4 regions of the Streptomyces violaceusniger Tu 4113 genome follow, and region 3 is predicted to be linked to each of the others. Evidence: riboswitches for the same ligand, from Rfam matches in the RefSeq annotation. Region 3 holds a riboswitch; each other region holds the start of a gene.
The links. Region 3 has a riboswitch for cyclic di-AMP ahead of STRVI_RS40050 (transglycosylase family protein). Riboswitches for the same ligand answer to the same signal wherever they lie in the genome.
Positions count from the first base shown of each region.

Region 1 (7,189 bases), 9.5 Mb from region 3:
TTCCTGCTCCCCGACGGCAGCAGCCTGCTGCTGTGGGAACTGGAGCACAACACCGGCGAGGGCGGTCGCCCGCTGTACGAGCTCTACGCGGACGAGGAAGCCCTGACGCTGGCCGAGCGCCGCGTCCATGATCGCCTCGGCGGCGCCCGCTGGGAGGAGCTCGACGGGTTACCGCTGTGGCTGCCGGACCAGTTGCTGCACACGGCCGAGCCCCTGGAGAGCTCCCGTGCGTATGTGGCCGACAATTCGGCCGACCATGCCCGTCGTGTCCTGCGCCGCGCGGAGAACCCCGACCGCCCGGGCGAGGAGACCGAGCGGCTGCTGACGACCGCGTTCGCCCATGACATCGCCCTCGCGCCCAAGCCCCGGCGCCGCTCCGGCGGCCCCGACGCGACCTGGTGCCGCTTCTATGAGCACGCCTTCCTGCTCGCGGGAGGGGACGAGGTCGTGCTGTGGGAGCTGGAGCACAATCTCACCCGGGACGGACGGCTGGTGTGCGAGGTGTACCTCGACGAGGTCTCGGCGGAGCTGGCGGCGGACCGTCACGCCCGCGCGCTCGGCGTCGACCTCTGACGCGTTGGTGCCGCTGACGCACTCGTCACCTCTGAAGCATCCGTAATCTCTGGCGTATCCGAACCTCTGATGCGCCCGTAGCCGCTGACGCTCTCGTGGCCTCTGACGGGCCCGCAGCGCGCCCGCCGCGTAACCTCTGACGCCCTCTGACGCCCTCGTGGCTCTGACGCGCCCACAGCCCCTGACGCGCCGGCACGTGCCCGCTACGTGTCCGCAGCGCCCCCTCGCGTGCCCGCGGTGCCCCCGTCGCGCGCCCGTCCTGTGCCCGCAGCGCACGCACGGGAGCCGGGCCCGCTCACGGCGTCCGTCCAGCACCCGCTTGGCCGACACCGATTCGCCTGGCAGCCCGTCAGCCGGAAGCCTGGTGACGAAGGTGACCAGGGTGGCGACGGCGACGCTGTGACGACGGCGACGCTGTGACGGCGACGGGACGCGGACCAGGGAAGCGAGAGAAGCCGGTGCGGGTGCGAGGGAGCAGGGCTCGTACGGGCGCCCGTACGGAGTGGCGTACGGCCTGGCCCCGGCTGAGCCGCCCGCACGCCCACCGCCGCCACACCCGTCTGCACACGCTCATCGACACCGGCGCCGCGGCCGGTGGCGCCTCCGCCGACGGGTTCACCGGGCCCACCGCGGGACCTGGCCCGGCCGAGGATGAGGGCAAGGGGCCGCCGGGCCGCCGGGTGGCCCGCTGGGTTCCCGTCATCCTCCTCCTCGGCGGCGTCAGCTTCGACCTGGCCACCCCGTCCGGCTACACCGCCTCGCCCTTCTTCGCCGCCGCCCCCTTGGCCGCCGCGGCGCTCTTACCGCTGCGCCAGACCCTCATCATGGCCGTCACCGCCGTCCTCACGACCTGCCTGCTGGCGGAGCTGCATGGTGTGAGGGACCCGACCCAGGCGGCCACCGAGATCGTCACGGTTGCCACCGTGACCGTGCTGGCGGTGGCGATCAACCGTGTCGTACGCCGCAGCTACCACCGGCTCGCCTCGGCGCGCGGTGTCGCGGAGGCGGCCCAGCGCGCCGTCCTGCCCGCGCCGCCCGCCCGTCTCGCCGGGCTGGAGATCGCCGCGCGGTATGTACCGGCGGAGAAGTACGCGGCGATCGGCGGTGACCTGTACGCGGTCCAGGACACCCCGCACGGCGTACGGCTCATCGTCGGGGACGTACGCGGCAAGGGGCTGCAGGCCGTGGAGGTCGTGGCGATCCTCCTCGGCTGTTTCCGGGAGGCGGCGGAGCAGGAGACGACCCTGGAGGCGCTCGTGGGCCGCCTGGAGCGGGCGCTGCGGCGTGAGGGCGCCCGGCGGGCCGACCTGGAGGTGTTCGAGGGGTTCACGACGGCGGTGGTGGCCGAAATTCCGCGCGGCGACTCCATCCTGCGGCTGATCAACCGCGGCCATCCGGCGCCGCTGCTCATCGCGGAGGACGGCGCGGTGCGCGCCCTGGAGCCGGAGGCGTCGGCGCTGCCGCTGGGGATGGGGGAGTTGGCCGGGTGGCCGGACCGCGTGATGGAGCTGGGGTTCGAGGAGGGGGAGACGCTGCTGCTGTTCACGGACGGGGTGACGGAGGCCCGGGACCGCGACGGCGAGTTCTACGACCCGGAGAAGCAGCTACGCGGCCGCCGCTTCGCCGATCCGCAGGAGCTGCTGGACGTGTTGGTGGCCGATGTCGAGCGCCATACGGGCGGCGAGACGTCGGACGACATGGCGCTGCTGGCGGTCCGCCGGACCCCGGCCCGCGGGATCGGACGAGGGAACGGGCAGGGCAATGGGGGCAATGGTCAGGGGGACGACAGGGGCAACGGGCTCGACGACGGTGGTGCGAACCGCGGCGGCCATACGAAGGACAGCGGAGCCCCACACCGTCCGTAGCCGACCGGGCCCTTACCGTGCGTAGTCGACCGAGCCCCCTCCGCATAACAATTGCTGCACGATCGGTCTGCACGCGTTTTTGCGAACCTTTGGCCAGTGCGTCGACTCGCCCCCATCTGTCCCCTCTTGAGCGCTAAGTTCATGCCAAAGGTGCGCGGATTCCTCAGAACAGCTTGGAATCACATCGTGCTCTCTATTAACGTTCGATAACGCAGCGCGGTCGTCACAACCGTCGCAAGGGCGGCACCGTGCGCCGTCGCCGAATCCCGTACGCACACCGGCAGTACCGCACCACCAGCAGCACCAAGGGAACCGGGGAACCAACACCTTGGGGTGAATCGGGTCGAACCTGACCCGTAGGAGACCTTCCTGCTCCGAACCCGTCAGCTAACCCGGTAGGCGAGAAGGAAGGAAAGGAGTGCGCCTCCGTGGCGTCCAACAGGTCTGCCCTGGACGAAGCCCCGTATCGCACACGGGGAGGCGGTTTGGGGACCGCCACCGCCTACGGCCCCGGCTTTGACGCCGGCGGCGGGATGAGCTCCGGGGACGGCCACTTCGCCCCCGACGATCGGTACCTGGACGCGGATGGGCACGCGTTCGAGGGCCCGGGTGCCGGATTCGAGACCGAGCCCTGGGAGGAGTGGAACCCCACCGAGGAGTCCATCGCTCCCGTACGCGGCCGGCACCGCGTGGCCAAGCAGCGCGGCGGGACCATGGCGCGCAGCGGCGCCGTCCTCGGGGTCGGCGTGATCGCGGCGGTCGGTGCGGGCGGTATGGCCAGCGCCAAGGACCGTCCCAAGCCGCCCATTTCCATGCCTGATCTCGGCCAGGTCGCCGATGAGGTCAAAGCCAGCCTGCCCGCCGCCAAGGACCTGCCCGGCATCGGCTCCTGGACGTCGGACGACAGCAGTGGCCCGCAGACGGCCGCCGCCCCCCTCTCCCAGGCCGGCCTGACCAGCGAGGACGAGCAGCGCGGCACCACCGACGCGGGCGAGGCGCTCCGCGCCCGCATCCTCCAGCAGGCCGAGAACCAGCAGAACTCGGCGGACGAGGACAGCCGCACCGCCGCGGCGAAGGCCGCCGCGGCGAAGGCGTCCGACCAGGCCGCGGAGGTGGCCGCCCAGCGGAAGGCCAAGGCCGAGGCGGAGAAGAAGGCCGCCGAGCAGCGGGCGAAGGAGGCGGCCGAGAAGAAGGCCGCGGCCGAGCGCCAGGCCAGGCTCGCCGCCGCGTACACCCTCCCCGTCGGCTCGTACACCCTGACGGCGAGCTTCGGCCAGGCGGGCGACATCTGGTCGGCCGATCACACCGGCCAGGACTTCGCCGCCCCGACCGGCACCCCGGCCAAGGCGGTGCACGGCGGCACCATCACCCAGGCGGGCTGGGCCGGTTCGTACGGCTACCGCATCGTGCTGACCCTCAGCGACGGCACCGAGATCTGGTACTGCCACCTGTCCTCGATGGTCGTCACCTCGGGCAAGGTGACGGCGGGCGACGTGATCGGCCGCGTCGGCGCCACCGGCAATGTCACCGGCCCGCACCTCCACCTCGAGGTCCGGCCGGGCGGCGGCTCGCCGATCGACCCGATGCCCTGGCTGCGCCAGCACGGGATGAATCCCTGATACTCCGGCGGCTCTGGCGCTCTCTCCCCCCTTGACGCCAGGGCCGCCGGTTTACGCCCCGACGGGGCCGCCCCTCAGGAACACCCCCTCAGGAACACCCCCCCCCGGAACAACCCCCTCAGGAACAACCCCGCCCAGCCGCCCGTTGTAAAAACGTATGGCTGACAACACACAGAAGATCGGCGATCTGTCCGTTTTCCCGTTCTCTCTCGGCGGGAACGTCTTCGGCTGGACCGCCGACGAGGCCGAGTCCTTCCGCGTACTCGACGCCTTCGTGGCGGCGGGCGGCAATTTCATCGACACCGCCGACGTCTACTCCGCGTGGGTGCCGGGCAACGAGGGCGGCGAGTCCGAGACCATCCTCGGCAACTGGTTCGCCTCCCGGGGCAACCGCTCCGACGTCGTCCTCGCCACCAAGGTGGGCGGCGGTTCCCCGGAGCCGCGCGGTCTGACCTCGTCCGCCATCAAATCGGGCGTCGAGGAATCCCTCCAGCGGCTGCGCACCGACTACATCGACCTCTACTACACCCACTACGACGATCCGTCGGTGCCGGTGGAGGAGATCATCAGCACCCTGGACGAGCTGGTCGGAGAGGGCAAGATCCGCGAGATCGCCGCGTCCAACGTCAGTGCGGAGCGCCTGGAGGCCCTGCTGACCTTCTCCACCCAGGAGAGCCTGGCCCGCTACGTCGCCCTCCAGCCGCACTACAACCTGGTCTCCCGCGACACCTTCGAGGGCGAGCTGGCCGACGTCGCCGCCCGCCACCACCTGGCGACCATCCCGTACTACTCCCTGGCGTCCGGCTTCCTGACCGGCAAGTACCGCCCGGGCACGGCGATCGACAGCCCCCGCTCCTCGGGCGCGGCCCAGCACCTGGAGACCGAGCGCGGCCAGAAGGTCCTCGCCGCTCTGGACGACGTCGCCGCCAACCACGCCACCGAGCCCACCACGGTCGCCCTCGCCTGGCTCCTCGCCCAGCCCACCGTCGCGGCCCCCCTCGCCAGCGCCCGCTCCGTCGACCAGCTCCCGCCCCTGCTGGCATCGGTCGACCTCAAGCTGACCCAGCCGGAACTGGACCTGCTGACCTCGGCGTCGGACTGAGCGCCGGCCGACCAAACAAAACCCCAACGAGGGCGGGCACCCCAAAGACCAACTCAGCCCGCCCTCGTCAGTCCTCCATATACGCCGACGAACCCCTACCGCCGATCGGCAAGAACCCAGGACGCGAGAGCAACCCCACCCGCGACAGCAAAGACGGACGGCCAGGCCCCGATCTTCTTCGCGAGCGGATGCGACCCGGCGAAGGCGGCCACATACGCCCTACTGAGCGCGGCCGCTGTCCCGTTCCCCGCCTTCTCCCGCCACCCCTGAGTGGCCACGACCCCGGCAGCAGCCAACGCGACCCCACCCAATGGCCGCTTCTTGGTCCACCGAGCCACCCCATACCCCCCAACCAACCCACCCGCCGCCACAACCCCCGCCGACACTCCAGCCATCCCACTACCTCCCACTCCAAGGGGCTCCTCACCCTCGACCCTACGAAGGTAGACGCCGAGAATGGATGTCGCGGCCAAGGGTGGTAGGCAGGCCCGCCTCGCTCCTGTGGGGGCATCAGTTCGGCAGAGGATCTTTGCTCTAAAATCCTGGCTAGCCGTTTACATGACCCTTAGACCGGTGGGTCCCTCCGTGAGTGGCTGTTCTCTGGAAGGAAGTAGGCATGGCGGCACCGGATTGGCTTCGCGAACTCCTCGCTTGGAAGAGCTCAGCCAACCAAAAGGTGATCGATGTCTGTGATGAGCCCTGGGCTCCAAACATCTCGGACGTAGACAACAAAACCAGCCTGCACATCGCAAAATCCGTGCTCGATGACCTGGGAGTTAGTCGCAAGGTTTCTGCGAACTCATCCGATGCCAAGGAGGAAAGCAGGGGAACCGCACTCGAAAACGCCGTTAATGATCAACTTGTCTCTGAGCTGCCCAGCCTTGAGCCGAATAGGGCCTGGGCAGTAGGGCGCGGGAAAGACGTCAGGAACTTTCAGCAGTATAAGCACCTTGACGGGCTGCGCACGCTTCTTGCTGAGAACCCGAGCCTGCGTGTGGCACTCGGAACTGACTATCAAATTGCTCCCGATGTGACCGTGGCACTCGACGTACCTGGTCATCCGCTCCACGCGGTGGTCTCCTGTAAATGGACACTGCGGTCAGACCGCGCGCAGAACGTCCGGCACGAGTTCAACCTTCTAGTGCGGTCCCGCCGGGGGCGGACGCCACACTTGGTCGCAGTTACAACAGAGCCACTACCGAGTCGCCTGGCTTCGCTAACGCGTGGGACTGGCGAGATAGACGCCGTCTACCACCTCGCCTTCGAAGAGACGCAGGCTGCGGTCCAGGCATGGGGAACAGTCCAGCACAAGAAGAGCGAGCCCACTCAACTTGAACTGTGGCGGGAGATGACTGAACAGAACCGGCTGAAGGACTACAACGACTTGGCTGGAGATCTTGCGCGACTGTGACGAGTGCTCGCTGACGCTCCCGGAATTGGTGGTTAGTGCAAGTCGTTATGGGGCGCGTAGAACCGTGAGGTCGGTCAGTTCAGGTACTTGCGCTGCACGGCCGCGATGAATTCTTCCCAGGCACCGCTTGAGAACCCGAGCATGGGTCCGTCCGGATTTTTTGAGTCCCGCACGGCGGTCATGCTCCGCCGGAAGGCGGTCTCCACGCACTCGGTGTTGCCAGCACCGCTGTAGGAGGACTTGAACCAGCCACCGTCTCTGCCGGATATGCAGGGCTCGCGCATCAGATCTCCTCACGGACGCGTTCGATGAGGGCGGAGGACGAGGCCATGTCCAGCGCCTGAGCGCGAAGGTAGTCGAACGCGACCCGGTAGCGCTCCAGTTCCTCGTCCTTCTCCATGAAGAGCGAGCCAACGTGGATGTCTACGTAGACGACGTCCAGCGAGGGCTCGGCACCCCCGAGGATCACGAAGCTCCCCATAGCTGCTGAGTGCGCGCCCTTGGCGAACGGCAGGACCTGGAGCGTGATGTCAGGCGACTCGTTGGCGCGCAACAAGTGATCCAGTTGCTCCCGCATCACCTCACGCGAACCGACCACCCGCCGAATCACCGACTCGTC
Region 1 covers NC_015957.1:337,049-344,237, forward strand. Annotated here, with positions in the region: gene STRVI_RS01560 (DUF6227 family protein) at 1-573, shown strand, start outside; gene STRVI_RS01565 (PP2C family protein-serine/threonine phosphatase) at 1,032-2,438, shown strand; cyclic di-AMP (ydaO/yuaA leader) riboswitch at 2,721-2,855, shown strand; gene STRVI_RS01570 (M23 family metallopeptidase) at 2,867-4,057, shown strand; gene STRVI_RS01575 (aldo/keto reductase) at 4,215-5,159, shown strand; gene STRVI_RS53975 (hypothetical protein) at 5,255-5,554, opposite strand; gene STRVI_RS53980 (NgoMIV family type II restriction endonuclease) at 5,776-6,570, shown strand; gene STRVI_RS01585 (DUF397 domain-containing protein) at 6,645-6,854, opposite strand; gene STRVI_RS01590 (helix-turn-helix domain-containing protein) at 6,854-7,189, opposite strand, start outside.
Region 1: another riboswitch for cyclic di-AMP. It lies ahead of STRVI_RS01570 (M23 family metallopeptidase); the one in region 3 lies ahead of STRVI_RS40050 (transglycosylase family protein).

Region 2 (7,189 bases), 7.7 Mb from region 3:
CCTCCGCGAGCTCCTGGATCTCCAGGTGGACCACCGCCACCGGCTTGGCCGGACCGGGCCCGGAAGCCTGGGCCGCCTCTCTTACGGCCGTCGCGAGGGCCTCCGCGCTGCCCTCGCCATCCCCGGGGCCGGCATTCCCGTCGCCGACCGAGGGGATGGCGGTGACGACGACGGCGTCGCAGGCGTCGTCGATAAGGGCCTCGGTCAGGGCGCGCCGGAAGTCGTCCGGGGCGGCGGCCGTGGTCAGGTCGCGGGGCGGCAGCGGGCGGAGCCCCTCGGTCAGGCAGGCGTCGTAGGTGATCAGGCCGAGCGACTCGGAGTTGCCGAGGATGGCGACGCGCGGACCGGCGGGCAGCGGCTGGGAGGCGAGCAGCACCCCGGTGTCGGCGAGTTCGGTGACGGTGTCGACCCGGATGACGCCCGCCTGCCGCAGCAGATCGGAGACGGTGGCGTCCGGGATCTGTGTGGTGGGCACGGCATGGCCGGTGGGGGCACTGCCGGTGTGGCGGGCGCCCTTGACGACGACCACCGGTTTGACGGCGGCGGTGCGCCGGGCGAGCCGGGTGAACTTGCGGGGATTGCCGATCGACTCCAGGTACATCAGGACGACGTCGGTGCGCGGATCGTCGTACCAGTACTGGAGGAGGTCGTTGCCCGAGACGTCGGCGCGGTTCCCCGCGGATACGAAGGTCGATATCCCCGCGATTCCGGCGAGGCTCGCCAGCCCGGCGCCGCGCCGGTGCAGCCCGGACAGCAGCGCGATGCCGATCGCCCCGGACTGGGTGAACAGGCCCAGCCGGCCGGGGTTGGGCAGTTGCGGGGACAGCGAGGCGTTCAGCCGGACGCCCTCGGCGGTGTTGCTGACGCCGAAGGCGTTGGGGCCGATGACGCGCATGCCGTACGACCGGGCCTGGCGGACGAGGTCGCGCTGCCGGTCGCGGCCCTCGCTCCCGCTCTCGGCGTATCCGGCGGAGAGCACGACGAGGCCCTGGACGCCGTGCTCGCCGCATTCGGCCACGACGGCGGGCACCCGCTCGGCGGGGACGGCGACGACGGCCAGGTCCACGGGCTCCTCTATGGCGCGCAGCGAGCGGTGGGCCGGGACGCCCTCGGGCTCCAGGTGCGCCATGTCGTCGGGGAAGGCGTGGTTGACGGCGTGGACGCGTCCCGTGAAGCCACCGTCCAGGAGGTTGCGCAGCACGGTGCGGCCGACGCCGCCGGGCGTGCGGCTGGTGCCGATGACGGCGACGGAGCCGGGCGCGAGCAGCCGCTGGACGGAGCGGGCCTCGGCCCGCTGCTCGCGGGCGCGCATGACGGCCAGGGAGCGGTCGGTGGGTTCGAGGTCGAATTCGAGGCGGACGACGCCGTCCTCGAAGCTGCGCTTCTGGGTATAGCCCGCGTCCGTGAACACCTTGATCATCTTGGTGTTGGCGGGCAGCACCTCGGCGGCGAACCGGCGGATGTCCCGCTCGCGCGCGACGGCGGCGATGTGTTCGAGGAGCGCGGAGGCCACCCCGCGGCCCTGGTGGGCGTCCTGGACGAGGAAGGCGACCTCGGCCTCGTCGGCGGGGGCCGCGGCCGGCATCCCCCGTCCGTCGATGCGGTCGTACCGCACGGTGGCGATGAACTCATCCCCCACGATGGCCGCCAGACCCACCCGGTCGACGTAGTCGTGGTGGGTGAAGCGGTGGACGTCGCGGTCGGAGAGGCGGGGGTAGGGCGCGAAGAAGCGGTAGTACTTCGACTCGTCCGAGACCCGCTCGTAGAAGCTGACCAGCCGTTGGGCGTCATCTGGGGTGATGGGACGGATCTGTGCCGTGCCGCCGTCCCGGAGCACCACATCGGCTTCCCAGTGGGTCGGGTAGGCGTGACGGTCCGACGGGCTCCGCATGGGGCCCAGGGTACGGGCCGGCCCGGTCCGGATGGTGGACACCCTTGCGTCGGGCCCAAGTGTCGAGGGAAGGTCCGTATCGGGCCAGTCCGGGCATGCCCGGGCCCACTCGGACATCGGCCGGGTGAATCCGGACACCGTATGATTTTGGTCTAGACAACAGCACCCGTCACACCTGAAGGGCAACACCATGGCTGAGCGCCGCGTCACCATCGGCTGGGCCGAGGGCCTGCACGCCCGCCCTGCGTCGATCTTCGTCCGGGCGGCCACCGCCGCAGGCGTCCCCATCACGATCGCCAAGGGCGACGGCACCCCGGTCAACGCCGCCTCCATGCTGGCCGTGCTGGGCCTCGGCGCCCAGGGCGGCGAGGAGGTCGTCCTCGCCTCCGACACGGACGATGCCGAGGTCGCGCTCGACCGGCTGGCGAAGCTCGTGGCGGAGGGCCTCGAGGAGCTTCCCGAGACCGTCTGATCCCCCTCTGATCCACCTGTGATTCCCGTGTGATTCCCGCGTGAATCAAGGATTCGGCACGGCGGGGCCGCGGTGACCATTACGGCCACCGCGGCCCCGCTGTTTTTCCGTTTCCACCCCGATCCGGAAGAGCGAGAACCGGGCGCCGCGAAAGCACGCAGAGAATTCCCGAGAGTTGTATACGGGATCGCTGTTAATTCCGGCCGCTCGCCGTGTTTACGGAATGTTTCGAAGCCCTCACCGGGATCGGGCGGCGCAGCCGGTATTCCGCCAGCGCGCGCTCGGTGTGCGCCGCGGCGAGCGCCCGCGCCCGGTCGGCGTCGCCGCGCGCCACCGCGTTCACCAGCGCACCGTGCTCCGCCCAGGACTCCACGGCCCGCGCGGCCGGGTCGGGGCGCCGGGCGCTCCCGGGCGGTACGGGCTGCGGCGCGGGAGCGGGCGCGTACACCCACGCGGTCTTGCGGCGCAGTTGGACGAGCATGGCGGCCAGGCTCGGGCTGCCGGACGCCTGGGCGAGCGTCTCGTGGAACCAGTCGCCCAGCGGCGGCAGCTCGCCGAGACGGCCGTGCTGGGCCCGCTCCCGGCCGAGCCGGACCAGCCCGCGCAACACCTTCAGATGGGCCTCGGTACGGCGCTGTGCGGCCCGTGCGGCGCCCAACGGCTCCAGCAGCGCCCGGATGTCCAGCAGATCGGCCGCCTCGCGCTCGGAGGGCTGGGCGACGCAGGCCCCCGCATGCCGCCGGGTCGTCACGAAGCCCTCGGACTCCAGGGTGCGCAGGGCCTCGCGGACCGGCACCCGCGAGACACCGTAGCGCCGGGCGAGAAGTTCCTCGGTGAGCCTGCTGCCGGGCTGATATGTGCCGGAGACGATGTCGTCGCGAATCGCCGTGCACACCGCATGCGCCGAAATCCGGCGACCGCCCTGGACCGCGGTCGTATCCCCGCTCATTTCCGGTCCCACATTGTCGAACCTCCGCCTTAACGCCCGCGAAACGCATCCATGGAACGCGCGTTGAACGACTCTATTCCAATCGGACGTCATTTCCGATGGCGGAGTGCATTTCATGGATATTTTTTGGTCAGCGGGCGGCGGCACGCCGAAGGCCCCGTCCGGTGGACGGGGCCTTCTCGGATTCTCGCGGGACCGCGGCGTGCGCGGCGTCTCGCGGGGTCGGACGTCCGCGGAGTCCGCGAGGTCAGACGTTGACGCCGTGCGAGCGCAGATACGCCAGGGGGTCGATGTCCGAGCCGTAGTCCGGGCTGGTGCGGGCCTCGAAGTGCAGATGCGGTCCGGTGACGTTGCCGGTGGCGCCCGACAGGCCGATCTGCTGGCCGGGGGTGACCTTCTGGCCGACCGAGACGCTGATGGACGACAGGTGGCCGTACTGGGTGTAGGTGCCGTCGTTCATCTTGATGACGACGTTGTTGCCGTAGGAGCCGCCCCAGCCCGCCTCGACGATCTCGCCCATGCCCACGGAGTGCACGGAGGTGCCGGAGGAGGCGTGGAAGTCGATGCCGGTGTGGCTGCCGGAGGACCACAGTCCGCTGGCCGCCTGGTAGCCGGTGGAGACGTAGGAGCCGGTGATCGGCGTCTCGAAGGTGTTGAGGCGCTTGCGCTCGGCCTCGCGCGCCGCGCGCTCCTTGGCCTCGCGCTCGGCTTTGGCCCTCTTCGCCGTGGCCTCCGCCTTTCTGGCGGCCTCCTGGCGGGCGATCGCCTCCGCCTTGGCCTTGGCGGCGGCCTGCTCGGCGGCGGTCTCCTGGGACTGCGCCTGGGCCTCGATCTGGTCCGCGATCCCGTCGCCGATCACGATCGCCTGGGTCAGACCGGCCTGCTGGGGGCTGGGGCCCGTGTCGGCCGCGAACGCCTGTCCGGTGATCCCGGCGACGACGCCCGAGGCGACGGTGGTGATGCCCACGACGTTCGCGCCGGTGCGGACGTTGACCTTGGTGGTGCGGCGGTGTTTCCCGGTGGCAGTGCGGGTGGACGCCATGCTGAGGCGCACTCCTTTCCTTCCTTCTCGCCTACCGGGTTAGCTGACGGGTTCGGAGCAGGAAGGTCTCCTACGGACTCCTCCCCCGGCCGGGGAAGGCGCCCGATTCACCCCTGGGGACGTGTGGGTCCCCGGCTCCCCTGGCTCGCGCCGTACGGGGACTCGGCGATGACTGTCCGTGCCGCGGGTGCGGCGGGTTGCTGGCGAACAGCCGGACTGACGCTAAACGGGCCCGCTTTCGATCACCAAACGGTTCCGGTTTTTTGTTGCTCTCCCCACAAACCAAACAAGCTGTCACTCCCGCAAATCGGGCATGAAGGAAGGACCCCGGCACCCTTATGGGGCCAGGGTCCTTCCGCTGTGAGCTCGTTGAGCGGACCGGCTGCCGGATCGTCAGCGGACCCGGATCGTCAGTGAGCCGGCCGGATCACCGGTTCTTGGTCCGGATCCGGCCAACTCCGGGCGGCTCAGCCCGAGATGACGCTCACCTCGCCGATGCCCAGCGCCCGGACCGGCTCCTCGATCGCCGAGGCGTCCCCGACCAGCACCGTGACCAGCCGGTCCGCCGGGAAGGCGGACACCACCGCGGCGGTCGCCTCCACCGTGCCGGTCTCCGCGAGGCGGGCGTACAACTGCGCCTGGAAATCGTCCGGAAGGTGCTGCTCGACCTGGTCGGCGAGAGTGCCCGCGACGGACGCCGCCGTCTCGTACTTCAGCGGGGCGACGCCCACCAGGTTCTGCACCGCGACATCGCGCTCCTCGTCGGTGAGCCCCTCCTCCTTCAGCGTGCGCAGCACCTTCCAGAGGTCCTCCAGCGCGGGCCCGGTGACCTCGGTGGCCACCGAGCCGCTGATCGCGAGCATCGCGGCGCCCGCGGAGCCGCCCGAGGGCGCCGGGGGCGCGGAGCGCAGCACCTGGCCGAAGGCGCGCACCCCGTAGGTGTAGCCCTTCTCCTCGCGCAGCACACGGTCGAGGCGGGAGGTGAGGGTGCCGCCGAGGCAGTACGTGCCGAGCACCTGCGCGGGCCAGATCCGGTCGTGGCGGTCGGCGCCGACGCGCCCGATGAGCAACTGGGTCTGCACCGCACCCGGCCGGTCGACGATCACCACACGGCCGAGGTCGTCCGCGACGATCGGGGGAACCGTGCGCGGCGCGCCCGCCCCGCCCGTCCAGGCGCCCAGGGTGTCGGCGAGGGCCCCGTCGAGGTCGACCCCGGTGAGGTCGCCCACGATGACGGCGGTGGCGGTGGAGGGGCGGACATGCGCCTCGTAGAAGGCCCGCACGGCCGCGGCGTCGATGCCCTCGATGGTCTCCTGGGTGCCCTGGCGCGGCCGGGACATCCGCGACTCGGCCGGGAAGAGGGCCGCGGAGAGGGCCATCGAGGCGCGGCGGGCCGGGTTGGCCAGCTCATGGGGGATCTCGTCCAGCCGGTTGCGCACCAGCCGCTCGACCTCGCCGTCCGGGAAGGCGGGGGCACGCAGGGCGTCGGCCAGCAGCCCGAGCGCCTTGGGCAGCCGGGAGACCGGGACCTCCAGGGAGACGCGGAGGCCGGGGTGGTCGGCATGCGCGTCCAGCGTGGCGCCGCAGCGCTCGAGCTCGGCGGCGAACTCCTCGGCGTCGTGCTTGTCGGTGCCCTCCGACAGGGCGCGCGCCATGATCGTGGCGACGCCTTCGATCCCGGCCGGCTCGGCGTCCAGCGGCGCCTCCAGATTGATCTCGACGGCGACGACCTGCTGGCCGGGGCGGTGGCAGCGCAGCACCGTAAGGCCGTTGGGCAGCTCACCGCGCTCGGGGGCCGGGAACGCCCACAGCTTGGGCGCGCCGCCCTTGGGCTGCGGGTGGAAGGTCATGGTCGCGGTGACGGCGTCGCTCACTGGGCCGCCTCCCCTTCTGCGTCGGTCTCGGCGGCTTCGGCGGTGTCGGCTGCGTCCTCGGCGCCCTGGACGGGCTCGTAGACCAGCACGGCGCGGTTGTCGGGGCGCAGCCGCGCCGCGGCCACGGCCCGCACCTCCTCGGCGGTGATGTCGAGCACCCGCTCCACGGCGGTCAGCGCCAACTGCGGGTCGCCGAAGAGCACGGCGTACCGGCAGAGCTCGTCGGCCCGGCCGCCGACCGTGGCCAGCCGGTCCAGCCACTCGCGCTCGATCTGCGCCTGCGCCCGCTCCATCTCCTGCGGGGTCGGCCCCTCCTCGGCGAAGCGGGCCAGCTCCTCGTCGACGGCGGTCTCGATGGCCGGCACCTCGACACCGCCGGAGGTCTTCACGTCCAGCCAGCCCAGCGAGGGGGCGCCGGACAGCCGCAGCAGGCCGAATCCGGCGGCCACGGCGGTGCGGTCGCGGCGCACCAGGCGGTTGTGGAGCCGGGAGGACTCCCCGCCGCCGAGGACGGTCAGCGCCAGATCGGCGGCGTCCGCCTCACGGGTGCCGTCGTGCGGCAGCCGGTAGGCGGCCATCAGGGCGCGGGCCGGGACCTCCTCCTCCACGACCTCGCGAAGCTGGTCGCCGATCACCTCCGGGAGCGTGCCGTCGCGGGGCGGCCGCTTGCCGTCGTGCGAGGGGATGGAGCCGAAGTACTTCTCGATCCAGGCGAGCGTCTGCTCGGGGTCGATGTCGCCCACGATCGACAGCACGGCGTTGTTCGGGGCGTAGTAGGTGCGGAAGAACTCCCGCGCGTCCTCCAGGGAAGCCGCGTCCAGGTCGGCCATGGAGCCGATCGGGGTGTGGTGGTACGGGTGGCCCTCGGGGTACGCCATGGAGACGAGCTTCTCGAAGGCGGTGCCGTACGGGACGTTGTCGTACCGCTGGCGGCGCTCGTTCTTGACGACGTCGCGCTGGT
Region 2 covers NC_015957.1:2,125,740-2,132,928, reverse strand. Annotated here, with positions in the region: gene STRVI_RS09385 (bifunctional acetate--CoA ligase family protein/GNAT family N-acetyltransferase) at 1-1,891, opposite strand, end outside; gene STRVI_RS09380 (HPr family phosphocarrier protein) at 2,082-2,363, shown strand; gene STRVI_RS09375 (GntR family transcriptional regulator) at 2,557-3,312, opposite strand; gene STRVI_RS09370 (M23 family metallopeptidase) at 3,560-4,354, opposite strand; cyclic di-AMP (ydaO/yuaA leader) riboswitch at 4,369-4,532, opposite strand; gene STRVI_RS09365 (M16 family metallopeptidase) at 4,822-6,204, opposite strand; gene STRVI_RS09360 (M16 family metallopeptidase) at 6,225-7,189, opposite strand, start outside.
Region 2: another riboswitch for cyclic di-AMP. It lies ahead of STRVI_RS09370 (M23 family metallopeptidase); the one in region 3 lies ahead of STRVI_RS40050 (transglycosylase family protein).

Region 3 (7,189 bases):
GCCAGGTCGGCGATGGTGACGTCCTCGGTCTCACCGGAGCGGTGCGACATCATGCACTTGTAGCCGCTGCGCTGGGCCAGCTCGACGGCGTCCAGGGTCTCGGTCAGCGAGCCGATCTGGTTGACCTTGACCAGCAGGGCGTTCGCGGTGTCGTTGTCGATACCGCGGGCGAGCCGCTCCGGGTTGGTGACGAAGAGGTCGTCGCCGACGAGCTGGACCTTGTCGCCGAGCTGCTCGGTGATGGTCTTCCAGCCGTCCCAGTCCTCCTCGTTCAGCGGGTCCTCGAGGGAGACCAGCGGGTACGCGGCGACCAGCTCGGCGTAGTACGAGGTCATCTCGGCGGCGGTGCGGGACTTGCCCTCGAACTCGTAGGACCCGTCCTTGTAGAACTCGGAGGCGGCGACGTCGAGCGCGAGCGCGATGTCCTGGCCGGGCTGGTAGCCGGCCTTCTTGATCGCCTCGAGGATCAGGTCGAGGGCCTCACGGTTGGAGCCGAGGTTCGGCGCGAAGCCGCCCTCGTCGCCGAGGCCGGTGGACAGGCCGCGCTCCTTCAGCACGGACTTCAGGGTGTGGTAGACCTCGGCGCCCCAGCGCACGGCCTCGGAGAAGGACTCCGCGCCCACGGGCGCGATCATGAACTCCTGGATGTCCACATTGGAGTCGGCGTGCGACCCGCCGTTGAGGATGTTCATCATCGGGACCGGCAGCAGATGGGCGTTCGGGCCGCCGAGGTAACGGAAGAGCGGGAGGTCGGACGCCTCGGAGGCGGCGTGCGCGACCGCGAGGGAGACGCCGAGGATGGCGTTGGCACCGAGCGAGGACTTGTCCGGGGTGGCGTCCAGGTCGAACATCGCCTGGTCGATCAGACGCTGCTCGGTGGCGTCGTAGCCGACCAGCTCGGGGCCGATCTGCTCGATGACGGCGAGGACGGCCTTCTCGACGCCCTTGCCGTGGTAGCGGTTCTTGTCGCCGTCACGGAGTTCGAGGGCCTCGAAGGCGCCGGTGGAGGCGCCGGACGGAACGGCGGCACGGCCGGTGCTGCCGTCGTCGAGGCCGACCTCGACCTCGACCGTGGGGTTGCCTCGCGAGTCGAGGATCTCGCGAGCTACGACGACGTCGATGGACGGCACGAGGTTCTCCTTCGTATGGGTCTGCGGTAGCAGCACGAGCCTAACGGGCCGGGAGGGCTGCACCCTGCGTTCGCCCGCCCCACGAGACAGAGGCGTGACACAAAAAGCCAGATTCCGAATCACATATCCGGATTTCTGGTGAATCGGGCAATGAGGGAGCCCCGGTGGGGCGCACCATAGGGGCGGCAGGCCCGACCGGGGCTCGTCTCAGGGGTTCTCGGACGGCGGCCTCGGAAGCCTCGGGAAGAGTGCTCAGGCCGCGGCCGCGGCTGCGACCGTGACTCAGCCGAGGTGCAGCTTCTGGCCCGGGTAGATCAGGTCGGCCTTCTCCACGATGTCGTCGTTCAGCTTGAAGAGCTTCTTCCAGCCGCCCTTGACGTGGTGCTCCTTGGCGATCTTGCCGAGGGTGTCGCCGGACTTGACCTTGTACTCGCCGTCACCCTTCTTGATCGGGCCACGGGGCTGCTCACGCGTGGCGCGCTCGGGCGCGGTGTGCGGCTGGGCCTTCGGCTGGGCAGGCTGGGCGGCCGGGGCCGACTTGGTGGAGGCCGACGGCTGGTCCTGCGAACCGGAGGGCGCGGAGGGGGCGGACGGCGCGGACGGCGCGGACGGCGCGGACGGGCTGCCGCCGGAGGTCAGACCCTTGCCGCAGACCGGCCAGGCGCCCTTGCCCTGGCTGCCGAGGACCTTCTCGGCTATCTGGATCTGCTGGCTCTTGCTGGCCTTGTCCGCGGTGGGCGCGTAGGCGGTGCCGCCGTACGCGGCCCAGGTGGAGCTCGAGAACTGCAGGCCGCCGTAGTAGCCGTTGCCGGTGTTGATCGACCAGTTGCCACCGGCCTCGCACTGCGCGACCTGGTCCCACTGGACGCCGCTGGCCGCGGAGGCGGAGGTCGCCCCGATGAGGGGCGCCGCCACGGCGGCACCGGCGAGACCGGTGAGCGCGGCGATACGGGTGGCCTTGGAGGGACGGCGGTGCTTCCCGTTGGACTTCAGCATCGTTGGTTCGTTTCCTCACCGACGCCTACGAGGTGAGCTGTCGGGTTCGGACGTGAGTTGCCCGGCCGGTCGCGATGATCGCTCCCGGCTTCACCCCTAGCCGACGAGCCCGTGTCCACAGGCCACTCGGCACCTACCTTGGGTCCCCCGCTCCTGCCTTCGGCGCTGACGCGTCGGTTTCCCCCCGACCGCCGGCAGGATTCGGCGTGACGATCGACGGTGCCCGCGGTGGCGAGCGGAAAGACGTTAAACACACCTCCCCAGAACGTTCAAACACCCCAATGGCAGCGAATGGGGCTGTAATTGATCTCACCCGGCCCACATCGGCGCAGGTAGGGCCGGGTGAGGAGAGATCGGACACGAGGTGCGCCCCGGAAATTGTGACGAGATGTATGTCTCACCGGAACCAGATCGGGCAATTCCCCCCGAATCACTGCTCCCTGATGGTGAGGTCAAGTCGCTGACCAGGGATGATCAGGTCGGGGTCGATTCCGATGAGGTCCTCGTTGCTCTCGTAGAGCCCTTCCCAACCTCGGGACACATTCCGGTCCTCGGCGATCCCTGACAGATTGTCACCGGGGCGAACAGTGTAATCGTCGCCCGTGGGGCCCTGGTCGCGGTCCACGGCGTCACGCGAGGCATGGCGCCCGGAGGGCTGCCCGTCCGCCGAATCGCCGTCCTCGGCCCGCCCCCCGGCGTCCGGGGAGCCGCGGTGGCGGCCGGAGGGCGAGGGGTCGGCGGAGGGATCCGCCGAGGACCCCTTCGAGCCGTCCGACGCCGAGTCGGCCGGGTCGTCCGAGCCGTCCGAGGTCGGGTCATCCGAGGCCGAGCCGTCCGACGTCGGGGTGTCCGATGCCGAGCCGTCCAGTCCGTCGGGGGACTCGGAGGTGTGGGGGGCCGCCGGCTTCTCGGCCGATCCGGACGAATCCGGCTTACCGGCGCCGTCGGACGTCCCCGAACGGTCCGACTCCGGGGAGGAGGAGCCGTCCCGCTCCCGGCCCCCCGTCTCGCCCCGGCCCGCCCCCGGGTCCCGGGTGGCCGTGCCACCGGGGTCCACATCGGGGGCGCCGGAGCCGTCGGTGAGCCCCGCACCCAGCGCACAGCTCGGCCAGGCGTCGGGGCCGCGGTCGCCGAGGATCGACTGGGCGACGGATATCTGCTGGGAGCGGCTGGCCAGGTCGGGGCGCGGGGCGTACTCCGTGCCGCCGTAGTCCTTCCACATGTCGAGGGTGAGCTGCAGTCCGCCGTAGAAGCCGTTGCCCTCGTCGGCGCTCCACATACCGCCGCTCTCGCACTCGGCGACCTGATCCCAGGTGGCGGTCTGGGCGGCCTGTGCGCCGGACGCCCCGAAGAGGGGCAGGGCGATGCTCGCTCCCGTGACCCCCGCCGCGACGATGATGGCCGGAGCCTGACGGGGGCGACGGTGTCGACCATTACCGGAACGCATGCGATTGCCCTCTCTATGGCGAACTCGGTTGCCGGTGAACATAGCGAGGGCACTCGATCATCACAAGCCGATGTATCCCAGGTCACGCCACGGTCACACGACTGATCATTCGTCACCAATGTCCGTAGTACGGGGCTTGGCAGCCTCAGCGGTCCGCGGAATCCCAGGTCACCGGGAGCGTGCGCAGCCCGCGCATGATGAGCCCGCCGCGCCACCGCAGATCCTCCGGTTCCGCCGCGAGCCGCAGTCCGGGCAGGCGCCGCAGCAGGGTGGCGATCGCGGTCTGCGCCTCCAGCCGGGCGAGCGGGGCGCCGAGGCAGTAGTGGATGCCGTGGCCGTAGCCGAGGTGCTGGTTGTCGCGGCGGGTGAGGTCGAGGACGTCGGGCTCAGCGAACCGCTCGGGGTCCCGGTCGGCCGCGGCGAGCACCACCAGCACCGGCTCCCCTTCGGCGATGCGCTGCCCCGCGAGGGTGAGCGGCTCGGTGGCGAACCGCCAGGTGGCGATCTCCACGGGCCCGTCGTAGCGCAGCAGCTCCTCGACCCCGGCGGCCAGCAGCCGCTCGTCCCCTTCTTCCAGGGCCCGCTGCATGACGGCGCGCTGCTCCGGATGGCGCAGAAGTGCGTAGACGCCGTTGCCGATGAGGTTGACTGTGGTCTCGAAGCCGGCGAACAAGAGGATGAAGGCCATGGCCGCGGCCTCGTTCTCGGTGAGGTGCTCACCGTGGTCGCTGGCCCGGATCAGCCCCGAGATCAGGTCCTCCCCGTCCTCTTCTTCCCTCCGCTCCACGAGCTCCAGGCGCTTGCGGTGGATCAGCTCGCCGAGATACGCGCGGATCCTCTTCACGGCGCGGGCCACGCCGCCGCGCGGGCCTCCGCCGTGCCGGATCATCGCGCCGGCCCAGTCCCGGAAGTCGTCCTGGTCCTCGCGCGGCACCCCGAGCAGATCGCAGATCGCATAAATAGGGAGAGGAAAGGCGAACTCATGGATCAGGTCCGCCTCTCCCCTTTCCTCGAAGGCGTCGATGAGCTGATCGGTGAGGGTCTGTACCCGAGGGGCGAACGCGGCCACCCGGCGCGGGGTGAACGCCTTGGAGACCAGCCGTCGCAGCCGGGTGTGATCGGGAGGGTCGATATTGAGCAGATGCGTCATCAGGTCGGCACGTTGTTCGCCGGGAATGCCCACCTTGCCCTTTGCGTGAGCCGCCGCGCTGTGCCGCTGGGGGTTCTTGGAGAGCCGGGGATCGGCCAGCGCCTTCCTGGCATCCGCGTAACGGGTCACCAGCCAGGCGTCGACACCGCTGGGCAGCGTGGTCCGGTGCACCGGGGCGTGCTCGCGCAGCCAGGCGTACGCAGGGTAGGGATCGGTGGCGAACTCCCAGGTGAAGAGGGTGGGAGCGGAGCTGTCACGAGGCTGTTCCGACACGCCCCGACGATACCCGCGACCAGTCGCCCCCTCCGGCCTGTCGGAAGTAACGGGCAACAGAGAAATAAGTGAATAAGCAGAACAAAGAGAATAAGAGAGCAATGACCGGGATGAATGTCCAGCGGAATTCCTCATTCATCTCCACACACCCTTCACCACCCATGCACAGCGCGGGTCGAATGCCCGGATATCTGATGGCTGCGACCGCCGTTCGGTGGTTGCCCGCGCCGCCCCGATACGAACCCCCGGGGCATGCCCTGACGTCGGTCAACGCGGTGAACTGGCGGTGTGGCTGAAACGACGTCAGGTGAACGAATGGGACTGGGGCACATGCACGGGGCCCAGTGATACCGGTGATACGATCACCGCGCTTGCCAGGCGAGCCAAGGGCGCGTAAGACACACGGCGATCCGGCACATCAGCCGAGAGGGTCCCCACTCTGAGGAGCATTATGCCGCCAGTTGGGCATATGGAGCCGTTCCGGCGCACCGACGCCTGTGCGCTGCCGTCGGCAAGACGAGTGCGATGTCCCCGGAACCCGCGGGCGCCGTACGGGCGCTGACTTACCGCTGCTCAGGCACCTTTCAGACGCATAACGCACCACACCTCCCTAAAGTCCCTGGCGGTCTAGTCGTTCAAAGAGAGTCTTAATGACGCAATATCTACAGGATCCAGCGTTCTGGGCCCTGATCGCTGGCACGCCTCTCGCCGCAACCGCCATTGTTCGCGGGCGAAAGGCGCGGGCGAATCTGCGCCAGGAGAAGGCGGAGCTCGAGAAACGCGCGGCCGACCTCGACAACAATTACGCCGAGGCGGTCCAGGAGGCTCACAACCGCGCCGAGGAGGCCACCAAGAGCGCGCTGAAGTCCGCTATGCGTACGCTTCAGGGCCTCGCCAACGAGCAGCAGTTGGCCATCTCCAAGACACAGGACAAATACGGCGAGCATCAGCTTCTCCAGGACCTTCTGGAGATCGACCACATGAACTCGCAGTTCGGTCGGCGTGCGCAGTCCATCGCGGTGCTGTGTGACGGCTGGCTGGGTCGGCAGCGCGCCGTCGCGTCGGTGTACGACGTGGTCCGCAGCGCCAAGGGCCGCATCCGGCACTACACCCGGGTGGAAATCCGCTCACAGAGCAACTTCGCCCTGGTCAGCCGGGCCGTGGAACCGGTCGCGCTGGCGCTGGCCGAGCTTTTGGACAACGCGACCAGTTACTCCGCGCCCGACTCGCCGATCGACATCACCATCCGCACCGTCCCCAAGGGCGTCTGCGTCATCATCGACGACGCCGGTGTCGGTATGAACGAGGAGGAGAAGAACCGGGCGGACAAGCTGCTCTCGGCCACGCACGCCACCGGTGTAACGGGACTGGGCAATCCGCCGCAGTTCGGTTTCGCGGTGATCGGTGTGCTCGCCGCGCGCTACGGCTTCACGGTGTCCGTCGATTCGGCCTCTCCCTACGGTGGTGTACGCGCGGTCGTGCTTCTCCCCGAGGACCTTCTGACCAATATGCCCGAGCCGGAAGAGCAGCCGACGACCCACGTTCCCGCCGAGGCCGAGCAGCCGCAGCCGCAGCCGAGCGGTTCCGCCATGACCGGTGCCACCGTCAGCGGTTCGACCGTGAGCGGTGCCACTGCCGGGGGCCTGCCCAAACGTCGCCGTAAGGGCTCGATTTCCATCGTCCCCAGAGCGGACTCCACCAGTGCCCCGGCCCGGACGAGCGAGGAATCCGCATCGATCATGGGCGCGTTCCAGCGCGGCACGCAGTCCGGACGCTCAGCAAACCCGAACAGGGAAGGGCATGATCCTCAGTGAACAACGACCTGTCATGGATGCTTGAGAGCGCCCTGGAAGTACCAGGGGCTCGTCATGCGATCCTGGTCTCCGCCGACGGTCTGCTGATGGCCCGTTCTCAAGAGGTCAAAAAGGACGAGGCCGACACCGTCGCCGCGGCGATGAGCGGCATCCAGTCGCTGAGCCGCACCATGGCCGGCTTCTGCGGTGGCTCCCATATGACATGGCGCCAGACCCTGGTCGAGTTCGACGGTGGCTGGGTCTTCCTCATCTCCGCGGGTGAGGGCGCGTATCTGGCGGTCTCCTCCGCCCCGGACGTCGACATGGCCGACATCACCTTCCGGATGCAGCAGCTTGTCGGGCAGCTCGGCAAGGCGCTGTCCACACCACCTCGCGAAAA
Region 3 covers NC_015957.1:9,805,985-9,813,173, forward strand. Annotated here, with positions in the region: gene eno (phosphopyruvate hydratase) at 1-1,130, opposite strand, end outside; gene STRVI_RS40050 (transglycosylase family protein) at 1,413-2,126, opposite strand; cyclic di-AMP (ydaO/yuaA leader) riboswitch at 2,134-2,301, opposite strand; gene STRVI_RS40055 (transglycosylase family protein) at 2,557-3,573, opposite strand; gene STRVI_RS40060 (cytochrome P450 family protein) at 3,719-4,996, opposite strand; gene STRVI_RS40065 (sensor histidine kinase) at 5,647-6,810, shown strand; gene STRVI_RS40070 (roadblock/LC7 domain-containing protein) at 6,807-7,189, shown strand, end outside.

Region 4 (7,189 bases), 180 kb from region 3:
CCAGGTGGATGTCATCGGGCACAGCCTGGGCGGTCTGATCGCCCGTTACTACGTCCAGCGTCTTGGCGGGGACGCCCGCGTCCACACCCTGGTGACGCTCGGCACCCCGCACAGCGGCACCCGTATCGCGCCCTTGTTGTCCGCACATCCACTCGTGCGCCAGATGTGCCCGGACTCCGAGGTGATAACGGAGTTGCGGCAACCTGCCCCTGATTGCCGTACGCGTTTCATCGCTTTCTGGAGCGATGTGGATCAGTTGATGATCCCGGCGGAGACGGCCCGGATAGACCATCCGGATGTGATCTCCCAGAACATCCGCGTCAACGGAATCGGACATCTCGCCCTGGCGGTGCATTCCTCCGTGGCCGTACGGATCCGCGAGGCCCTGGATGCCGCCGACGAGGCGCCGACTGACGCCTCCGGCACGGTCTCGGTGGCATGAGTCGAGGGACTGCCGAACGGCGGTACAAGGCCCTCTCCCGGTAGTTCAGCAGGCCCGAAATTGCCGAACGCCAATCGAACACCCGGCCAAGGAACTGCGTACAGTCAACCGAAAGACGGCCAAATGCCCTTTGCCGTACTGCTCAAAAGTCACGGAAGATTGTCGCTGCCGCGTACCGCCGGGTACAGTCGCCGCTAATTCTCCTGCAGCCGAGGCGAAAGAGAAGTTGGTGGTGAACGACCGTCACCCGTCGGGGGCCCCTCCGACCGTCCCCGCTCCTGACGCCTCGTATCCGTACGACGAGGCCTACGGCCAGCGACAGGACACAGCGCACGGCTACGCCGGGTATGACGGCTATTCCACCGGCAGCTTCGCCCACCTGGCCACGGCCTACGGCGACGGCGACCCGCTCTTCGGCACGCTCCCGGGCGCGTACGACGACGCGCAGGGCGCCCACAGCGGTCAGTACGACGCCTCGCAGTGGGGCGCCGTCGGCCAGCAGCAGACCGGGTCGTACGACACGGGCCACTACAACGCGGCCCAGTACGACGCCACTCATTACGACTCCGGCTCCTACGACACCACCGCGATGTGGGCCGCCGCCGGGTATCACCTGCCGACCGGCATCCCCGCCCAGCAGGACGCCGAAACCGGCGCCCAGTGGGACATCGGCGCCTGGGACACGGGCGCCACCGGCCACACCGAGATGCCGGGTCAGTGGGACCAGGGCGCGGGGTACGAGGCCGAGGCGTACACCTCGGGCGTGGACACCGGCCAGACCCAGTTCTGGGACACCTCCGCCTACGGGACCGTGGACGAGGCGCAGCACCACGACCACTCGGGGCCGGCCCAGCCGGGGTTCGACCACTCGGGCTTCGACCAGCAGGGCCTGGACCACCACCCCGGGCTCGACCAGACAGGGTTCGACCAGCACCAGCGCCAACCCGAGCACGAGCCGAACAGCTTCGAGCAGCCGAACGCCTTCGAGGCCAACGCCTTTGAGCAGACGGCCGCGTTCGACGAGACGGCCGCGTTCGAGCAGGCCACCGCCGCCGAGCAGACCGGCTCCTTCGAGCACACCGCCGTCTTCGACCCGGTCCACAACTCCGACCAGTCGTACGAGCCGGACCCCGAGGCGGAACCTGAACCCGAGGCGGCGGCCGTGCGGGAATCCGCCCCCTCCCCCCGCCGGGAGGCGAGCCGCGGTCGCCGCCGTACCCCCTCGCCCCGCCCCAAGCGCTCCGCGCTCCTCACCGTCGCCGTCCCCTCCGTCTGCGCCCTGGGCGTCACCGCTGTGGCCGCCGCCTCCGTCAGCGGCGTGGGAAGCGACAAGAAGGACGAGTCCACCACTCAGGCCGCCCCCGACACCGCGGCGGCCCCCGTGAAGCCCTCCGTGGCCAACAGCAAGCTGGACTCCCAGCTCGCCGGGGTCCGGGAGGGCGCCGACGACTTCCGCGACCGCGCCAGCCGCACCCAGGAGCGGATCGACCTCCAGGCGCGTCAGGCCGTCGAGAAGAAGCGCAAGGCCGCCGAGGCGGCGCGCAAGGAGGCGCTGCGCCCGAAGTTCGCGCTGCCCGTCGCCCAGCACGGCCTGAGCGCCATGTTCGGCCAGGCCGGTATCAACTGGATGTCCGTGCACACCGGCATCGACTTCCCGGTGAGCTACGGCACGCCCGTGATGGCCGCCACCGACGGCACCGTGACGACGCAGTGGAACGACGCCTACGGCAACATGGTCCTCCTGACCAGCCCGGACGGCACGGAGACCTGGTACTGCCACCTCAGTAGCGCCAAGATCCGCTCCGGCACCGTCAAGGCCGGGGATACCATCGCGTACTCCGGGAACTCCGGTAACTCCACCGGCCCGCATCTGCACTTCGAGGTCCACCCCGGCGGTGGCTCGGCCATCGACCCGCTGCCCTGGCTGCGCGGCCAGGGCCTCGACCCGACCTGACCGATCCGGGCCCCGGCCCCTGACCGCTCGCTGTAGCGCGCCACCGGCGCGCTACAGCCTCAGCGCTCGGGCCGCTGCGGCTACAGCTTCTCCACCGGTGCGTACCGCAGCAGCAGCCGCTTCGGCTTCTCCTCGCCGAAGTCGATCGTCGCCTCCGCGTTGTCCCCGCTGCCCTTCACCGCCACCACCGTGCCGAGCCCGAACGAGTCATGGGTGACCCGGTCACCGATGGCCAGCGCGACCACCGGACGCTCCGTGGCCCGCCGGGTCGCGAACCCGCTGCCCCCGGCGCGCGAACGCGACGACGACAGACCGGACGACAGCCCCGACGGCGGGGTCGAGGCGATGCCGCCCATGGACGCCGACGGGGTGGCGGGCCCGGTGCGCCGCCACCGCACATACTGGTCCGGGATCTCCTCCAGGAAGCGGGACGGCGGGTTGTACGCGGGCTGGCCCCATGCGCTGCGCATCGTCGAGCGGGTCAGATAGAGCCGCTCGCGGGCCCGGGTGATCCCCACATAGGCCAGCCGCCGCTCCTCCTCCAGCTCCTTGGTCTGGCCGAGCGCCCGCATATGCGGGAAGACGCCGTCCTCCATGCCGCTGAGGAAGACGACCGGGAACTCCAGGCCCTTCGCCGTGTGCAGCGTCATCAGTGTGATCACGCCGGAGCCATCGGTGTCCTCGTCGGGGATCTGGTCGGAGTCGGCGACGAGCGCGACCTGCTCCAGGAAGTCCGCGAGGGTGCCGGGGTTCTCCTCGCCGCGGTCCTGCTCGAACTCCAGGGCCACGGCGGCGAGCTCCTGCAGGTTCTCGATCCGGGTCTCGTCCTGCGGATCGGTGGACGCCTGGAGCTCGGCCAGATAGCCGGTGCGCTCCAGCACCGCCTCCAGGACGGTCGCCGGGCCCGCCCCGGACTCCACGATGGTGTGCAGCTCCTCCATGAGCGTGTTGAACCGCTTGACGGCGTTGGCCGAGCGGGCCGCCATGCCGTACGCGTCGTCGACCCGGCGCAGCGCCTGCGGGAAGGTGATCTTCTCGCGCAGCGCCAGCGCGTCGATCATGGCCTCCGCGCGCTCCCCGATGCCGCGCTTGGGCACGTTCAGAATCCGGCGGAGCGGTACGGAGTCCTCGGGGTTGGCCAGCACCCGCAGATACGCGAGGACGTCCCGGACCTCCTTGCGCTCGTAGAAGCGCACACCGCCGACGACCTTGTACGGCAGCCCGACCCGGATGAAGATCTCTTCGAAGACACGGGACTGGGCGTTGGTCCGGTAGAAGACCGCCACGTCACCGGCCTTGGCGTCGCCCGCGTCCGTGAGCCGGTCGATCTCGTCGGCGACGAACTGGGCCTCGTCGTGCTCGGTGTCGGCCACATAGCCGGTGATCTCGGTCCCGGCGCCGGCCTCGGTCCACAGGTTCTTCGGGCGGCGGTTCTCATTGCGCTCGATGACCGCGTTGGCCGCGCTCAGGATGGTCTGGGTGGAGCGGTAGTTCTGCTCGAGGAGAATCGTCCGCGCGGTGGGGTAGTCCTCCTCGAACTGGAGGATGTTACGGATCGTGGCGCCCCGGAAGGCGTAGATCGACTGGTCGGCGTCGCCCACCACGCACAGCTCGGCGGCCGTGGTCTCCTCGGTGTCCGTGCCCACCAGCTCGCGCACGAGGGTGTACTGCGCGTGGTTGGTGTCCTGGTACTCGTCCACCAGGACGTGCCGGAAGCGGCGGCGGTAGTGCTCGGCCACGTCCGGGAACGCCTGGAGCAGATTGACGGTGGTCATGATGATGTCGTCGAAGTCCAGTGCGTTGGCCTCGCGCAGCCTCGCCTGGTACATCGCGTACGCCTCGGCCAGCGTCTTCTCGAAACCGTCCGTGGCCTGTCCGGCGAAGGTCTCCTCGTCGATCAGCTCGTTCTTCAGGTTGGAGACCTTGGCACTGAAGGACTTCGGCGGGAACCGCTTGGGGTCGAGATCCAGATCCCGGCAGACCAGCGACATCAGCCGCTTGGAGTCGGCGGCGTCGTAGATCGAGAACGACGAGGTGAAGCCGAGCTTCTTCGACTCCCGGCGCAGGATGCGGACGCAGGCGCTGTGGAAGGTGGAGACCCACATGGCGTTCGCCCGCGGGCCGACGAGCTCCTCCACCCGCTCCTTCATCTCGCCCGCCGCCTTGTTGGTGAAGGTGATGGCGAGGATCTGGCCGGGGTGCGTGCCGCGGGCGCCGAGCAGATAGGCGATGCGGTGGGTGAGCACCCGGGTCTTGCCGGAGCCGGCGCCCGCGACGATCAGCAGCGGCGAGCCGGTGTGCTCCACGGCGGCTCTCTGCTGCTCGTTCAACCCGTCGAGCAGGGCGGACGGGTCCACGACGGGCCGCGGCGCGCCGTCCCGGTAGTGCGCCTCCCGGGGCACGGGCGCGTCGAAGCCGCCGCTGAAGAGGTGATGCGGCACGGCCTCGGCACCATCGGGGCCGGGGTGCGCCGAGTCCTCGGGCGGCGGTGGTGGCTCCTCGTTCGAAGGAGGCCCGAGGTCCGCCAGGAAGCTGTCGTCAAAGAGGCTGCTCATCGCTCCCCGAGTCTAGGCCGCCCCACTGACAGCCGATGCCCGAACATCACGAAACGGTTTCGGGCAAAACGGCCACCAGTCTTCACAGGAGCCCCACGCGTTGGCTACCGTCCTGCGTCAGGCGGCCCGGAAGATCCGTCGGCGAACCACGTCGGCACGGGCGGCCTCCGCCGAGTCCGGCACCGCCGTAAGGCGCCCGGAGCCGGGGACCCGACAACGCAACACCGGGGTGAATCGGCCCGAAGCGGCGTGGCACGCAAGTGCCGCCCGAACACGGCCGTAGGGCAACCTTCCGTACCGCCCGAACCCGACAGCTAACCCGGTAGGCGGTCCACGGAAGGAGCGCCTCCCTTGGCGTCGCACCGCAAGCCGCGGAGCCGAATACCGGCCCCGCTCACCGGTCACGGCCGCCGTACGGCCGTCGGGTTCACCACGGCCGCCCTCGCCTCCGTCACCCTCCTCTCCCAGACGGCCAACGCCGCGCCGGGCGACGACCCCAAGCCGGCCACCCAGTCGATCGACAAGGTCAAGGAGAAGGTCGACACCCTCTACCACCAGGCGGAGAGCGCCACCCAGCGCTACAACGGCGCCAAGGAGCGCGCCGATCAGCAGCGGGACAAGGTCGACAAGCTGCTGGACTCCGTCGCCCAGCGCACCGAGAAGCTCAACGAGGCGCGGCGCACGCTCGGCGCCTACGCCACCGCCCAGTACCGCGACGGCGGAATGGCCCGCTCCGCCGCGACCCTGCTGTTCTCCAACGATCCGCAGGACGTCTTCGACCAGTCGCATCTGATCGACCGGCTGACCGGTCGGCAGAAGCAGGCCGTCGACGACTTCCAGAAGCAGCAGGCGAGCGCCGCCAAGGAGCGCGGTAAGGCCAGCGAGAGCCTCGCCTCGCTGACCACGTCCCAGAAGCAGCTCAAGACCCAGAAGAAGACCGTCCAGGACAAGCTGACCGAGGCCCGGCGGCTGCTCGCGAATCTGACCGCCAAGGAGAAGGCGCGACTGGCGGCGATCGAGAAGAAGAAGGCGGAAGAGGCCCGCCGTAAGGCGGCCGCGCTCGCCGAGAAGCAGCGGCAGGAGGCCTCGCGCAAGAAGCAGCAGGAGCAGCAGAACGGGGACAGCGGCGCCGGTTCGACGACGCCCTCGACCCCCGCCAACAGCTCCAAGGCGGCCCAGGCCATCGCCTTCGCGAAGTCGCAGCTCGGCAAGCCGTATGTCTGGGGCGCGACCGGTCCCAGCTCCTTCGACTGCTCAGGGCTGACGCAGGCGGCCTGGAAGACGGCCGGGATCTCACTGCCGCGCACCACCTGGGACCAGGTGAAGGTCGGTACGCGCGTCTCGACGTCCGAACTCCAGCCGGGCGATCTGGTCTTCTTCTTCGACGACATCAGCCATGTCGGCCTCTACATCGGCGACGGGATGATGATCCACGCGCCGAAGCCGGGCGATGTGGTGAAGAAGGCGCCGGTCACGGAGATGCCGATCTACGGGAGCGTGCGGCCCGCGTAGGGCATGGGGGTCGCGTAGGACGCGAGGGGGCCGTGCGGGCCCCTGGCGTGCCGCTGCCCGGGGTCGGGGCCCCGGGCAGCGGCATCGTCACGTCATCGGCTCATGTGCCGTTCACGTGCCGGGCTTGCGCCCGTAGACGTACACGTCGTCGCCGTTCTTCAGCAGGCTCCAGTACTTCTTGGCCTCGCCCGTGCGCATGTTGACGCAGCCGTGGGAGCCGGGCGGGGACCATACGCTCCCGGCGATCGAGTGGAACGCCTGACCGCCGTCGAAGAACTGGCTGTAGGGCATGGCGACCTTGTAGAGCGTCGACCAGTGGTCGATGTTCCGCCAGTAGATCTTCTTCAGCCCGGTGCGGGTCTCGAAGCCGTTCCGCCCGGACCGCACCGGCACCGGCCCGTAGACCAGCCGGGAGCCGTCCTGGACCCAGCTGAGCTGCCGGGTGAGGTCCACGCAGGCGATGCGGCCCTTGTTGGTCGGGCACTTCTTCGCCGCGTTCGGGTTGTGTCCGGCGGCCTTCTGGGTGTTGATCAGGCTCATCACGCCCCAGGTGATCGGGCCCGCGTAGCCGATCGTCGGGCTGATGCCGTGGTTGACCTGAAACTTCTGGATCGCGAGACAGTCCGCCCGCGACTGTCGCCCGTCCACCGGGCGGCCCAGGAACCGCTCGGCCTGCCTCTGGTACGGCCCCACGCTGGTCGTGCACGACGACGCGGCCATGGTCGC
Region 4 covers NC_015957.1:9,983,775-9,990,963, forward strand. Annotated here, with positions in the region: gene STRVI_RS40820 (lipase family alpha/beta hydrolase) at 1-442, shown strand, start outside; gene STRVI_RS40825 (M23 family metallopeptidase) at 675-2,396, shown strand; gene pcrA (DNA helicase PcrA) at 2,477-4,951, opposite strand; cyclic di-AMP (ydaO/yuaA leader) riboswitch at 5,125-5,295, shown strand; gene STRVI_RS40835 (NlpC/P60 family protein) at 5,303-6,463, shown strand; gene STRVI_RS40840 (L,D-transpeptidase) at 6,575-7,189, opposite strand, start outside.
Region 4: another riboswitch for cyclic di-AMP. It lies ahead of STRVI_RS40835 (NlpC/P60 family protein); the one in region 3 lies ahead of STRVI_RS40050 (transglycosylase family protein).